One region of the Streptomyces sp. NBC_01116 genome, then DNA from elsewhere that is predicted to be linked to it. Evidence: riboswitches for the same ligand, from Rfam matches in the RefSeq annotation. Region 1 holds a riboswitch; the other holds the start of a gene.

Region 1 (5,356 bases):
GCGCACGGGTGGTGGTCTCGTCGCAGGCGATGGAGACCTGGTCGGCGTCGACGAGGCGGAGGTTGACCCCGCGCTGCCGGGCGTCCGCGACGATGCCGGCGGCCTTGCCGGGCACCCGCACGGTCAGGGTGTCGAAGAACGCGCCGTGCACGACGTCGGCGCCGGCGCTCCGGAGGCCGTCGGCCAGGATCGCGGCGAAGCGGTGGGTGCGCCGGGCGATCGTCCGCAGCCCGTCGGGGCCGTGGTAGACCGCGTACATCCCGGCCATCACGGCGAGCAGGACCTGCGCGGTACAGATGTTGCTGGTGGCCTTCTCGCGACGGATGTGCTGCTCGCGGGTCTGGAGGGCCAGGCGGTAGGCCTTGTTGCCGTCGGCGTCGACGGAGACGCCGACGAGGCGGCCGGGCAGGGAGCGGGCGAACTTCTCGCGGACCGCCATGAAGCCCGCGTGCGGACCACCGAAGCCCATCGGGACGCCGAAGCGCTGGGTGGTGCCGACCGCGATGTCCGCGCCGAGCGCGCCGGGCGAGGTGAGGAGCGTGAGGGCCAGCAGGTCGGCGGCGACGGTGACGATCGCGCCGAGCCCGTGGGCCTGCTCGATCACGGGCTCGATGGCACGCACGGCGCCGGAGGCGCCCGGGTACTGGAGCAGCACGCCGAAGACGCCGCGCTCGGCGATCTCGGCGGGGATGCCGTCGCTCAGGTCGGCGACGACGACCTCGACGCCGGTGGGCTCGGCGCGGGTCTCGATCACCGCGACGGTCTGCGGCAGGGTGTCGGCGTCGACCAGGAAGACGCCCTTCTTGACCTTGCCGACGCGCCGGGCGAGGGCCATCGCCTCGGCGGCCGCGGTGCCCTCGTCGAGCAGCGAGGCGCCGGAGGTGGGCAGCCCGGTCAGCTCGGCGACCATCGTCTGGAAGTTGAGGAGGGCCTCCAGGCGGCCCTGGGAGATCTCCGGCTGGTACGGGGTGTAGGCCGTGTACCAGGCGGGGTTCTCCATGACGTTGCGCAGGATGACGGGCGGCGTGAAGGTGCCGTAGTAGCCGAGGCCGATCATCGGGGCCAGCACCTCGTTGCGGTCGGCCAGCGACCGCAGCTCGGCCAGGACCTCCGCCTCGGTGCGCGCCGACGGAAGGTTCAGGGCCTCCGCGCTCTTGATCACGTCGGGCACCGCGGCGGCGGTGAGCTCGTCGAGGGAGCCGTAGCCGACCTGGGCGAGCATCTTCGCCTGGGCTCCGGCGTCGGGCCCTATGTGGCGCTGCTCGAACGGAATGCCCTGCTCCAGCTGGGAGAGCGGAGTGCGACGGGGGGTCATGGTGGAGGCCTCCTGGTCTGTCACGACCTGCGAGGGGCACCACGGCGCGGGTGCCCGAACGGCCTCCCCCTCTGTCATCTCAACCTGAGAGCTTCACCGGCCCGCCCGGGGGCGTGCCGACTTTCACCGTCGGTGAGGGTCGAGTCCGCCTGGGCCTGCGCCCGCACGGAATCGCCCTGCTTTCCAGAGTGACCTCGTCCGTGCGGTACGGGGGCCTGAGAGATTCCGGGGAGGAGTTGCTCCTTCGGCGCCTCCGGATTCTGCACCGGAGGACTCTCCCGCACGGGGTCAGCAGCCACTGTCAGCCTACCAGCGGCCACCGTGCGGCAATCCTCGAGTGGCCGACGCCACGGATCTGCACTTGTGTGGTGCTGGTGGAGCGGCAGCGTCCACCCTGAGCAGCTGCGACCAGTGGGAGGCACCGTGCAGACCGATATCGATCCGCGCCGCCTGATCGGCCGCAAGGCATTCGATCGCAAGGGCGCCAAGATCGGAACGGTGGATGAGGTCTATCTCGACGACGCGACGGGTGTGCCCGAGTGGGCGGCCGTCCGCACCGGCCTGTTCAGCAGGGACGCCTTCGTCCCCCTGGAGCCCAGCGAATTCGTCGAGGACGCGCTGCGCGTCCCCTTCGACCGCGCGTTGATCAAGGGCGCGCCGGACTTCGGCGTCGGCCGGCATCTCTCGCCCGAGCAGGAACTGCAGCTCTACCGCCATTACGGGCTGGACTCCTCGTCGCCCGGAGAGCCGGCGCGCGACCGGGACTTCGGCAGGCTGGCGGGCCAGGAGGAGTAGTCGGCCGCGTCACGGACGAGCGGCAGCGGGTCGGCGGGCCGCAGCAGCGGATCGTCGACGCGGAACGTCAGCACCCGGCCGGGTGCGCTCCACGGCTCCTCGAACCGGACGGTGACCCGGCCCACGCCGCTCCCCTGCACCCAACCGTGCCCGTGCTCCTCGTGGCGCACGTCGTGCCCGGCGGGCCAGAGCCGCGCGGCGAGCAGCTCCGCGCCCTCCGGCTCGGGCTCCGCCGGCGCGTTCCCCCCGCCGCCCTCCACAGGTGCCGCCCGGTCCTCCGCCTCGACCCGCCGGGCGAGCTCCCGGGCGTCGGCGGCCTGGGCGAACAGGTCCTCCTGGGTGTAGTCGGCCAGCCCCGTCACGCCGACGCCCAGCAGCCGTACGCCGCCCGTGGTGTCGACGGACTCCAGCAGCCGCCCCGCCGCCTCACGGACCACCGTGGGGTCGTCCGTGGGGCCTCTGAGCGTCTCGGAGCGGGTCAGCGTGGAGAAGTCGTAGCGGCGCACCTTCAGGACCACCGTGCGCCCCGAACGGTCGGCGGCGCGCAGCCGCTCCACACACCGGACCGCCAGCCGCTCCACCTCGGCCCGCACCCGCACCCGGTCGTGCAGGTCCACGTCGAAGGTGTCCTCCACCGATACGGACTTGGCGTCCCGCTCGGCGACCACCGGCCGGTCGTCGAGCCCCAGCGCCATCCGGTAGAGCCCGTGGCCGTGGGCCTTGCCGACCAGCCGTACCAGCTCCGCCTCGCCCGCCTCGGCCAGGTCGTGGACCGTGGTCATCCCGGCGCGTCTGAGATGGTCGCCGGTGGCCGGTCCGACCCCCGGCAGGGTGCGCACCGACATGGGAGCGAGCAGCTCGCGCTCGGTGCCCGGCTCGATGAGCAGCAGCCCGTCCGGCTTGGCCTCCTCGGAGGCGATCTTGGCGAGCATCTTGGAACCGGCCAGTCCGACGGATCCGCTGAGGCCGGTCACCGCGCGGATCGCCACCCGCAGCCCCTCACCCGTCGCACGGGCCGACGCCGCGTCGTCGGCCGTCCCGCCGGCCTCCAGGTCCACGAAGGCCTCGTCCAGGCTGAGCGGCTCCACCAGGGGCGACAGCCGCCCCAGGAGCTCCATCACCTGGTCGCTCACCGCCCGGTACAGCGAGAAGCGCGGCACCAGGTAGGCGGCGTTCGGTGCGAGCCGCCGGGCCTGGGCGGTGGGCATCGCCGAGTGCACGCCCAGGCGCCGGGCCTCGTACGAGGCGGTGGCGACCACTCCGCGAGGTCCGAGGCCGCCCACCACGACCGCCTTGCCGCGCAGGCTCGGCTTGGCCGCCTGCTCCGCCGACGCGTAGAAGGCGTCCATGTCCAGGTGAAGGATGGTGGGCGCGGGTCTCACACCGTCGATGCTGCCCTACGGCACTGACAACGGGACGGTCCGGCGCCCCGTGGGGTGCCGGACCGTCCCGTCGTCGTGTTCGTGCCGTCCGTCCGGGGCGGTCAGACGGCGCGGTTCCGGCGCCGTGCGAGCTCGTCGGCGGGGTTGTGGCCGACGAGCGTCTCGCCGGTGTCGACCCGCTCGCCGTGCAGCTGCGAGAGCGCCGCCTCCACGTCCCGCCAGACGACGCCGACGGCGATCCCGAAGATTCCCTGCCCGCCCTGGAGCAGGCTGACGACCTCGTCGGGCGAGGAGCACTCGTAGACCGTGGCCCCGTCGCTCATCAGCGTCATGCGCTCAAGATCCTGGAAACCGCGGGCCCGCAGATGCTGGACCGTGGTGCGGATGTTCTGCAGGGCGACCCCGGTATCCAGGAAACGCTTGACGATCTTGAGCAGAACCACGTCCCGGAAACTGTAGAGACGCTGGGTCCCCGACCCGTAGGCCGGCCGCACACTGGGCTCGACCAGTCCCGTACGGGCCCAGTAGTCCAACTGGCGGTAGGTGATCCCCGCCGCCGCGCACGCCGTCGGTCCGCGATAGCCGATGTCGTCGGCACCGCTCGCCGCTGCCACGCCGCCCGCTGCCACCGCTGCCGGTGGAACCGGCTGCCTGATGGCGTGGTCGGCTCCACTGCCGTGCTGCGGATACGGCCCACCCGCCGCCGTACCGTCGCCGCTGCTTCTCACGCCGACCTCCGTCCTTGACCTGCCCACTCGAAGGTAGGCAGTCACTCGGGGTGCGTCAACGATCGCCACACTCGGCACGCCGAGTGATAATCACCCTGAGGGTGGTTTCCCGTGTCTCGTTTCCGGGAAAGGCTTGTCGGATGCGCTGACAGCACCCCTGCGGGACGGTCACTGACTGTTCGTACCGAAGTCCTCCGGAGAGATCTGGTCGAGGAATTCGCGGAACTTCTCCACCTCGTCCTCCTGCTCGTCGGGGATCGCGATGCCCGCGTCGTCCAGCACGCCGTCACTGCCGTAGATCGGCGTGCCGGTCCGCAGGGCGAGCGCTATGGCGTCGGAGGGCCGGGCGCTCACCTCCACTCCGCTGGCGAAGACGAGCTCCGCGTAGAAGACCCCTTCGCGGAGGTCCGTGATGCGGACCTCGGTGAGCTCCTGGCCCACGGCCTCGAGCACATCCTTGAACAGGTCATGGGTCAGCGGCCTGGCGGGAGCCATGCCCTGCTGGGCGAAGGCAATCGCGGTCGCCTCCCCCGGACCGATCCAAATGGGGAGGTACCGGTCGCCTCCCACTTCACGCAGGAGAACGATCGGTTGGTTGGAGGGCATTTCCACCCGGACACCGACAACGTCGAGCTCGTTCACACAGCAACCCTAGGACGTGCTCGCCATGTTTGGGTAGTCGGGCTCGGCCGAGGTCAGTGCAGACGGCTGCGCAGAGCGCTCTGCACGAGTGCGGCGTGCAGCCGTACGGACAGCTCGGCGAGCTCGTTCGCGGTGGCCTCCGCATGGGCTCTGGTCTGCGGATTACGGTGCCGGCGCAAGGGCGCGACCAGCTGCTCCACCAGCCCCGCCTCGCGGTCCGCGGAGGCCCGCATGGCCCGAAGATGACGCGGTTCCAGACCGAAACGCCCCAGGTCCGCCACCAGCTTGGCGACCGTCACCATCTCGGCGTCGTAGCCGCCCTCGGGTACGGGGACGATGAGCCCGTAGGACTCCCACTCGGCCAGCCGGTCCTCGTCGACCTCGGCGGCCGCGAGCAGCTCGGCCCGCCCGATCCTGGCGGCGGTCGCGGTCCCGGGGCCGGTCTCCCACACCCCGTCGGCGAGGTCCCGCCGCTCGCCGGGCGAGGGCAGAGT
Region 2 (5,356 bases), 5.0 Mb from region 1:
GGACGCCGAGCGAGGCCGTCAGCACCTCTTCGAGCTCGTTGGCGGGCCACCCCTGCTGGGGGTGCGCCGGTGCGGGTGCCGGAATGTCCACTGCCTCTGGGCCCTCTCTCCACCGCTTCGGCCGCGCCGTGGCGGCCCTCTGCTCAGGCCAGCACCTTAACCGTCAGCGGGCGGCGGAGGTCCCGGCGGCCGTGAAGGAGATCCGGTCGAGCGCTCCCGCGGCCTCGCGGTCAAGCAGCACCGCGGAGGTGCAGCCGGCGGGCAGCAGCCCCTGCTCGGTGTCGCGGAGCAGCCGGGCGACCGCGTGCCGGTGGCGGGCGAAGGCGTAGCCGGAGACCCCGCGCCCACGCTCGCGCTGCCCCTGCCGCGCCACCTCGGGCGTCACGTCGAGCAGGATCAGGTGGAGGGTGCGGCCCCGGCTCACGGCGTGCCGGGCCAGCCAGCGGCGTACCCACGTCTGGGTGCCGCAGTCGTGCACGACGACGGACTCACCGGAGCGCAGGGCGTTCCAGAGGCCGAGGTAGTGCGCGGCGCGGACCAGGGGGCGGTAGAGGGCGTAGGGCAGTAAACCGGGCAGGGCGGCGGCCCAGCCGTCCCGGGTGTTCTGGGAGTCGATGGCGCGGCCCTGCACCGCCCGGCGGATGAGGGTCGACTTCCCGCTGCCGGGGAGTCCGGAGACCACGACGACGTCACCTGCGGTGAGGTCGAGGCCGTACGGGGCATGGCTGGTGCGCCCGCGCAGGTCGCGTACCACCGGCGCGCCCTCCGTCAGCAGCTCCCGCACGGGAGCGCCGGGCTGTGCGGGCATCGCGCCGTTGGCGACCCCCGCGGTCGGTGCCGACCGCTGCAACGTCATCGCCCATCCCCCTGCCGTCGTGTCCCCCACGCCTGCCTCTGAAGTGTAAAGAAAAGGCAATGAGGCACAACCGTCACAGGGCCTGTTGTAGCCGTATTCACCTGCGTGGGGAGCGGACCCCCCACTCTCCCCCAATGCATGCGATGATGACCCCGCCAACTGCATACCGGCCGTTCGAATCCGCGCGGGAGAGTTCCGGCCACAGTGTGAGCCGGGCGCCGAAGGAGCAAGATCCTCCCTTGAATCTCTCAGGCCCCGTACCGCGTGGATGAGGCAGATCTGAAAAGCGAGCCGTTCCGCGGCTCCACCCAAGGTGCAAGCCGAGCCCCCTGATCCGGGGCGCCCTCCAGGGGCATACCCCGTCAGGGGCTATCGGCGAACCTCTCAGGTTCCGATGACAGATGGGGAGGATTCGTCCTGACGTCGTCATGCCCTGGAGCCGTATCCATGAGCACTGCCCCCCGTCTCACCGCCCTCGACGCCCTGCACCGCTCGCTCGGCGCCACCATGACCGACTTCGCGGGCTGGGACATGCCCCTGCGGTACGCCAGTGAGCGCGACGAGCACAACGCCGTACGCACCCGGGCCGGTCTCTTCGACCTGTCGCACATGGGCGAGATCACCGTCACCGGGCCCGAGGCCGCCGCCTTCCTGAGCTACGCGCTGGTGGGCAACATCGCCACCGTCGGCAGCGGCCGGGCCCGCTACACGATGATCGTCCAGGAGGACGGCGGGATCGTGGACGACCTGATCGTCTACCGGCTCGGCGAGAGCGGGGCCAACGAGTACATGGTCGTCGCCAACGCGGGCAACGCGCAGGTCGTGCTGGACGCGCTGACCGCCCGGGCCGGGGGCTTCGACGCCGAGGTGCGCGACGACCGGGACGCGTACGCGCTGCTCGCGGTCCAGGGCCCGGAGTCGCCCGCCATCATGAAGGCCGTCACCGACGCCGACCTGGACGGGCTGAAGTACTACGCGGGCCTGCCGGGCACGGTCGCCGGGGTCCCGGCGCTCATCGCCCGTACCGGCTACACCGGCGAGGACGGCTTCGAGCTCTTCGTCGCGCCCGAGCACGCCGAGCAGCTCTGGCGGGCGCTGACCGAGGCCGGAGCGCCGCACGGCCTGATCCCCTGCGGGCTCTCCTGCCGGGACACGCTGCGCCTGGAGGCGGGCATGCCGCTGTACGGGCACGAGCTGACGACCGCGCTCACCCCGTTCGACGCGGGCCTGGGCCGGGTCGTGAAGTTCGAGAAGGAGGGCGACTTCGTCGGGCGCGAGGCCCTGACCGCCGCCGCCGAGCGCGCCGAGTCCGCCCCGCCGCGCAAGCTGGTGGGCCTGATCGCCGAGGGCCGCCGGGTCCCGCGCGCCGGTTTCCCCGTCGTCGCCGACGGCAAGGTGATCGGCGAGGTCACCTCCGGCGCCCCGTCCCCGACGCTGGGCAAGCCGATCGCCATGGCCTACGTGGACGCGGCCTTCGCCGTGCCCGGCACCGAGGGCGTGGGCGTGGACATCCGCGGCACGCACGAGCCGTACGAGGTCGTCGCACTGCCGTTCTACAAGCGCCAGAAGTGACATTCCGGAAGGACCGGCGGTAACCGGACCTTCTCGACCGCGCGCGGGCGCCACCGGAGCAACGCGCGCGCGGACGTCACGGAAGTGACGTTCCCCCGTCTCACACCGTAAGACCACCGTTCACCAGCACTCCCCCGCGTACAGGAGAATTCAGGTTATGAGCAACCCCCAGCAGCTGCGGTACAGCAAGGAGCACGAGTGGCTGTCGGCCCTCGAGGACGGCGTGGCCACCATCGGCATCACGGAGTACGCGGCCAACGCGCTCGGTGACGTCGTCTACGCCCAGCTCCCGGAGGTCGGTGACACGGTGACCGCGGGCGAGACCTGCGGCGAGCTGGAGTCGACCAAGTCCGTCAGCGATCTGTACTCGCCGGTGACCGGTGAGGTGACGGCGGCCAACCAGGACGTCGTGGACGACCCCTCGCTGGTGAACTCCGCTCCCTTCGAGGGCGGCTGGCTGTTCAAGGTGCGCGTCGCGGAGGAGCCGGCCGACCTGCTCTCCGCCGACGAGTACACCGCGTTCTCCGGCAACTGAGACCTTAAGGGACCCCCTGATGTCGCTTCTGAACTCCTCCCTCCACGAGCTGGACCCGGACGTCGCCGCCGCTGTCGACGCCGAGCTCCACCGTCAGCAGTCCACCCTCGAAATGATCGCCTCGGAGAACTTCGCTCCGGTCGCCGTCATGGAGGCGCAGGGCTCCGTCCTCACCAACAAGTACGCCGAGGGCTACCCGGGCCGCCGCTACTACGGCGGCTGCGAGCACGTCGACGTCGTCGAGCAGATCGCGATCGACCGGATCAAGGCCCTGTTCGGCGCCGAGGCCGCGAACGTGCAGCCGCACTCCGGTGCCCAGGCGAACGCCGCCGCGATGTTCGCGCTGCTGAAGCCGGGCGACACGATCATGGGCCTGAACCTGGCCCACGGCGGTCACCTGACCCACGGCATGAAGATCAACTTCTCCGGGAAGCTCTACAACGTGGTCCCGTACCACGTCGACGAGAGCGGCGTCGTGGACATGGAGGAGGTCGAGCGCCTCGCCAAGGAGTCCCAGCCGAAGCTGATCGTGGCCGGCTGGTCCGCCTACCCGCGCCAGCTGGACTTCGCCGCCTTCCGCCGCATCGCGGACGAGGTCGGCGCGTACCTGATGGTCGACATGGCGCACTTCGCGGGCCTGGTCGCGGCCGGTCTGCACCCGAACCCGGTGCCGCACGCCCATGTCGTCACCACCACCACGCACAAGACCCTCGGCGGTCCGCGCGGCGGCGTGATCCTCTCCACGCAGGAGCTCGCCAAGAAGATCAACTCCGCGGTCTTCCCGGGTCAGCAGGGCGGCCCGCTGGAGCACGTGATCGCGGCCAAGGCGGTCTCGTTCAAGATCGCTGCGGGCGAGGAGTTCAAGGAGCGCCAGCAGCGCACCCTGGACGGCGCGCGGATCCTGGCCGAGCGCCTGGTCCAGCCGGACGTCACCGAGGTGGGCGTATCCGTCCTCTCCGGCGGCACCGACGTCCACCTGGTCCTGGTCGACCTGCGCAACTCGGAGCTGGACGGCCAGCAGGCCGAGGACCGGCTCCACGAGCTGGGCATCACGGTCAACCGGAACGCCATCCCGAACGACCCGCGTCCCCCGATGGTCACCTCGGGCCTGCGGATCGGCACCCCGGCGCTGGCCACCCGCGGCTTCGGCGCCGAGGACTTCACGGAGGTCGCGGAGATCATCGCCGCCGCCCTCAAGCCGTCCTACGACGCGGACGACCTCAAGGCCCGCGTGATCGCGCTGGCCGAGAAGTTCCCGCTGTACCCCGGCCTGAAGTAACACCTGGCCTGCGGTTCCGCACGTTCGGACGGGGCACCGCGCACACTGAAGAGAGTGAGCGCGGTGCCCCGACCCGTGTCCCCCGCGCCACGTTTTGCCCTGCTTGACCCGCTTGACCCGCCAGCCCGTCTCATCTGCTCGACCCGCTTGACCTGCTGACCCGCGGGCCCCACCCCGGCCCGTTCCGCACCACCCGGCCCGTTCCCGCACCACCCAGGCAGACAACGGCGTCTTCCAACCTCAAGGAGTTCTCCCGTGGCCATCTCGGTCTTCGACCTCTTCTCGGTCGGCATCGGCCCGTCCAGCTCCCACACGGTGGGCCCGATGCGCGCCGCCCGGATGTTCGCGCGCCGCCTCAAGAACGAGGGCCTGCTCGCGCACACCGCCTCGATACGGGCCGAGCTGTACGGCTCCCTCGGCGCGACCGGCCACGGGCACGGCACGCCCAAGGCGGTCCTGCTCGGCCTGGAGGGCGAGTCGCCCCAGACCGTGGACGTGGAGTCCGCCGACGGCCGGGTCGAGGAGATCCGCGGCAGCGGCAGGATCAACCTGCTGGGCATGCACGAGATCCCGTTCGACTTCGACGCGGACCTGGTCCTGCACCGCCGCAAGGCGCTCCCCTACCACGCCAACGGCATGACGATCCTCGCGTACGACGCCGAGGGCGCGCCGGTCCTGGAGAAGACGTACTACTCGGTCGGCGGCGGCTTCGTCGTCGACGAGGACGCGGTGGCCGGGGAGAACCCGATCGTCCCGGACGACACGGTCCTCAAACACCCCTTCCGCACCGGCGACGAACTGCTGCGCCTCTCCCGCGAGACCGGTCTCTCGATCTCCTCGATGATGCTGGAGAACGAACTGGCCTGGCGCACCGAGGCGGAGATCCGCTCCGGGCTGCTGGACATCTGGCGCGTCATGCAGGCCTGTGTCTCGCGCGGCATGTCCCGCGAGGGCATCCTCCCCGGCGGCCTCAAGGTCCGCCGCCGCGCCGCGAACTCGGCCCGCCAGCTGCGCGCCGAGGGCGACCCGCAGGCCCACGCGATGGAGTGGATCACTCTGTACGCGATGGCGGTCAACGAGGAGAACGCGGCCGGCGGCCGTGTGGTCACCGCCC

What was found. Region 1 has a riboswitch for glycine ahead of gcvP (aminomethyl-transferring glycine dehydrogenase). Riboswitches for the same ligand answer to the same signal wherever they lie in the genome.
Region 2: another riboswitch for glycine. It lies ahead of gcvT (glycine cleavage system aminomethyltransferase GcvT); the one in region 1 lies ahead of gcvP (aminomethyl-transferring glycine dehydrogenase).

What each region holds. Positions count from the first base shown of each region.
Region 1 is NZ_CP108644.1:1,165,852-1,171,207, forward strand. It holds gene gcvP (aminomethyl-transferring glycine dehydrogenase) at 1-1,315, opposite strand, end outside; glycine riboswitch at 1,509-1,606, opposite strand; gene OG245_RS04915 (PRC-barrel domain-containing protein) at 1,739-2,110, shown strand; gene OG245_RS04920 (DNA polymerase IV) at 2,032-3,492, opposite strand; gene OG245_RS04925 (MerR family transcriptional regulator) at 3,594-4,220, opposite strand; gene OG245_RS04930 (bifunctional nuclease family protein) at 4,389-4,862, opposite strand; gene OG245_RS04935 (MerR family transcriptional regulator) at 4,916-5,356, opposite strand, start outside.
Region 2 is NZ_CP108644.1:6,140,452-6,145,807, reverse strand. It holds gene OG245_RS27165 (enhanced serine sensitivity protein SseB) at 1-91, opposite strand, end outside; gene OG245_RS27160 (AAA family ATPase) at 164-856, opposite strand; glycine riboswitch at 1,032-1,129, shown strand; gene gcvT (glycine cleavage system aminomethyltransferase GcvT) at 1,304-2,428, shown strand; gene gcvH (glycine cleavage system protein GcvH) at 2,586-2,963, shown strand; gene glyA (serine hydroxymethyltransferase) at 2,983-4,242, shown strand; gene OG245_RS27140 (L-serine ammonia-lyase) at 4,498-5,356, shown strand, end outside.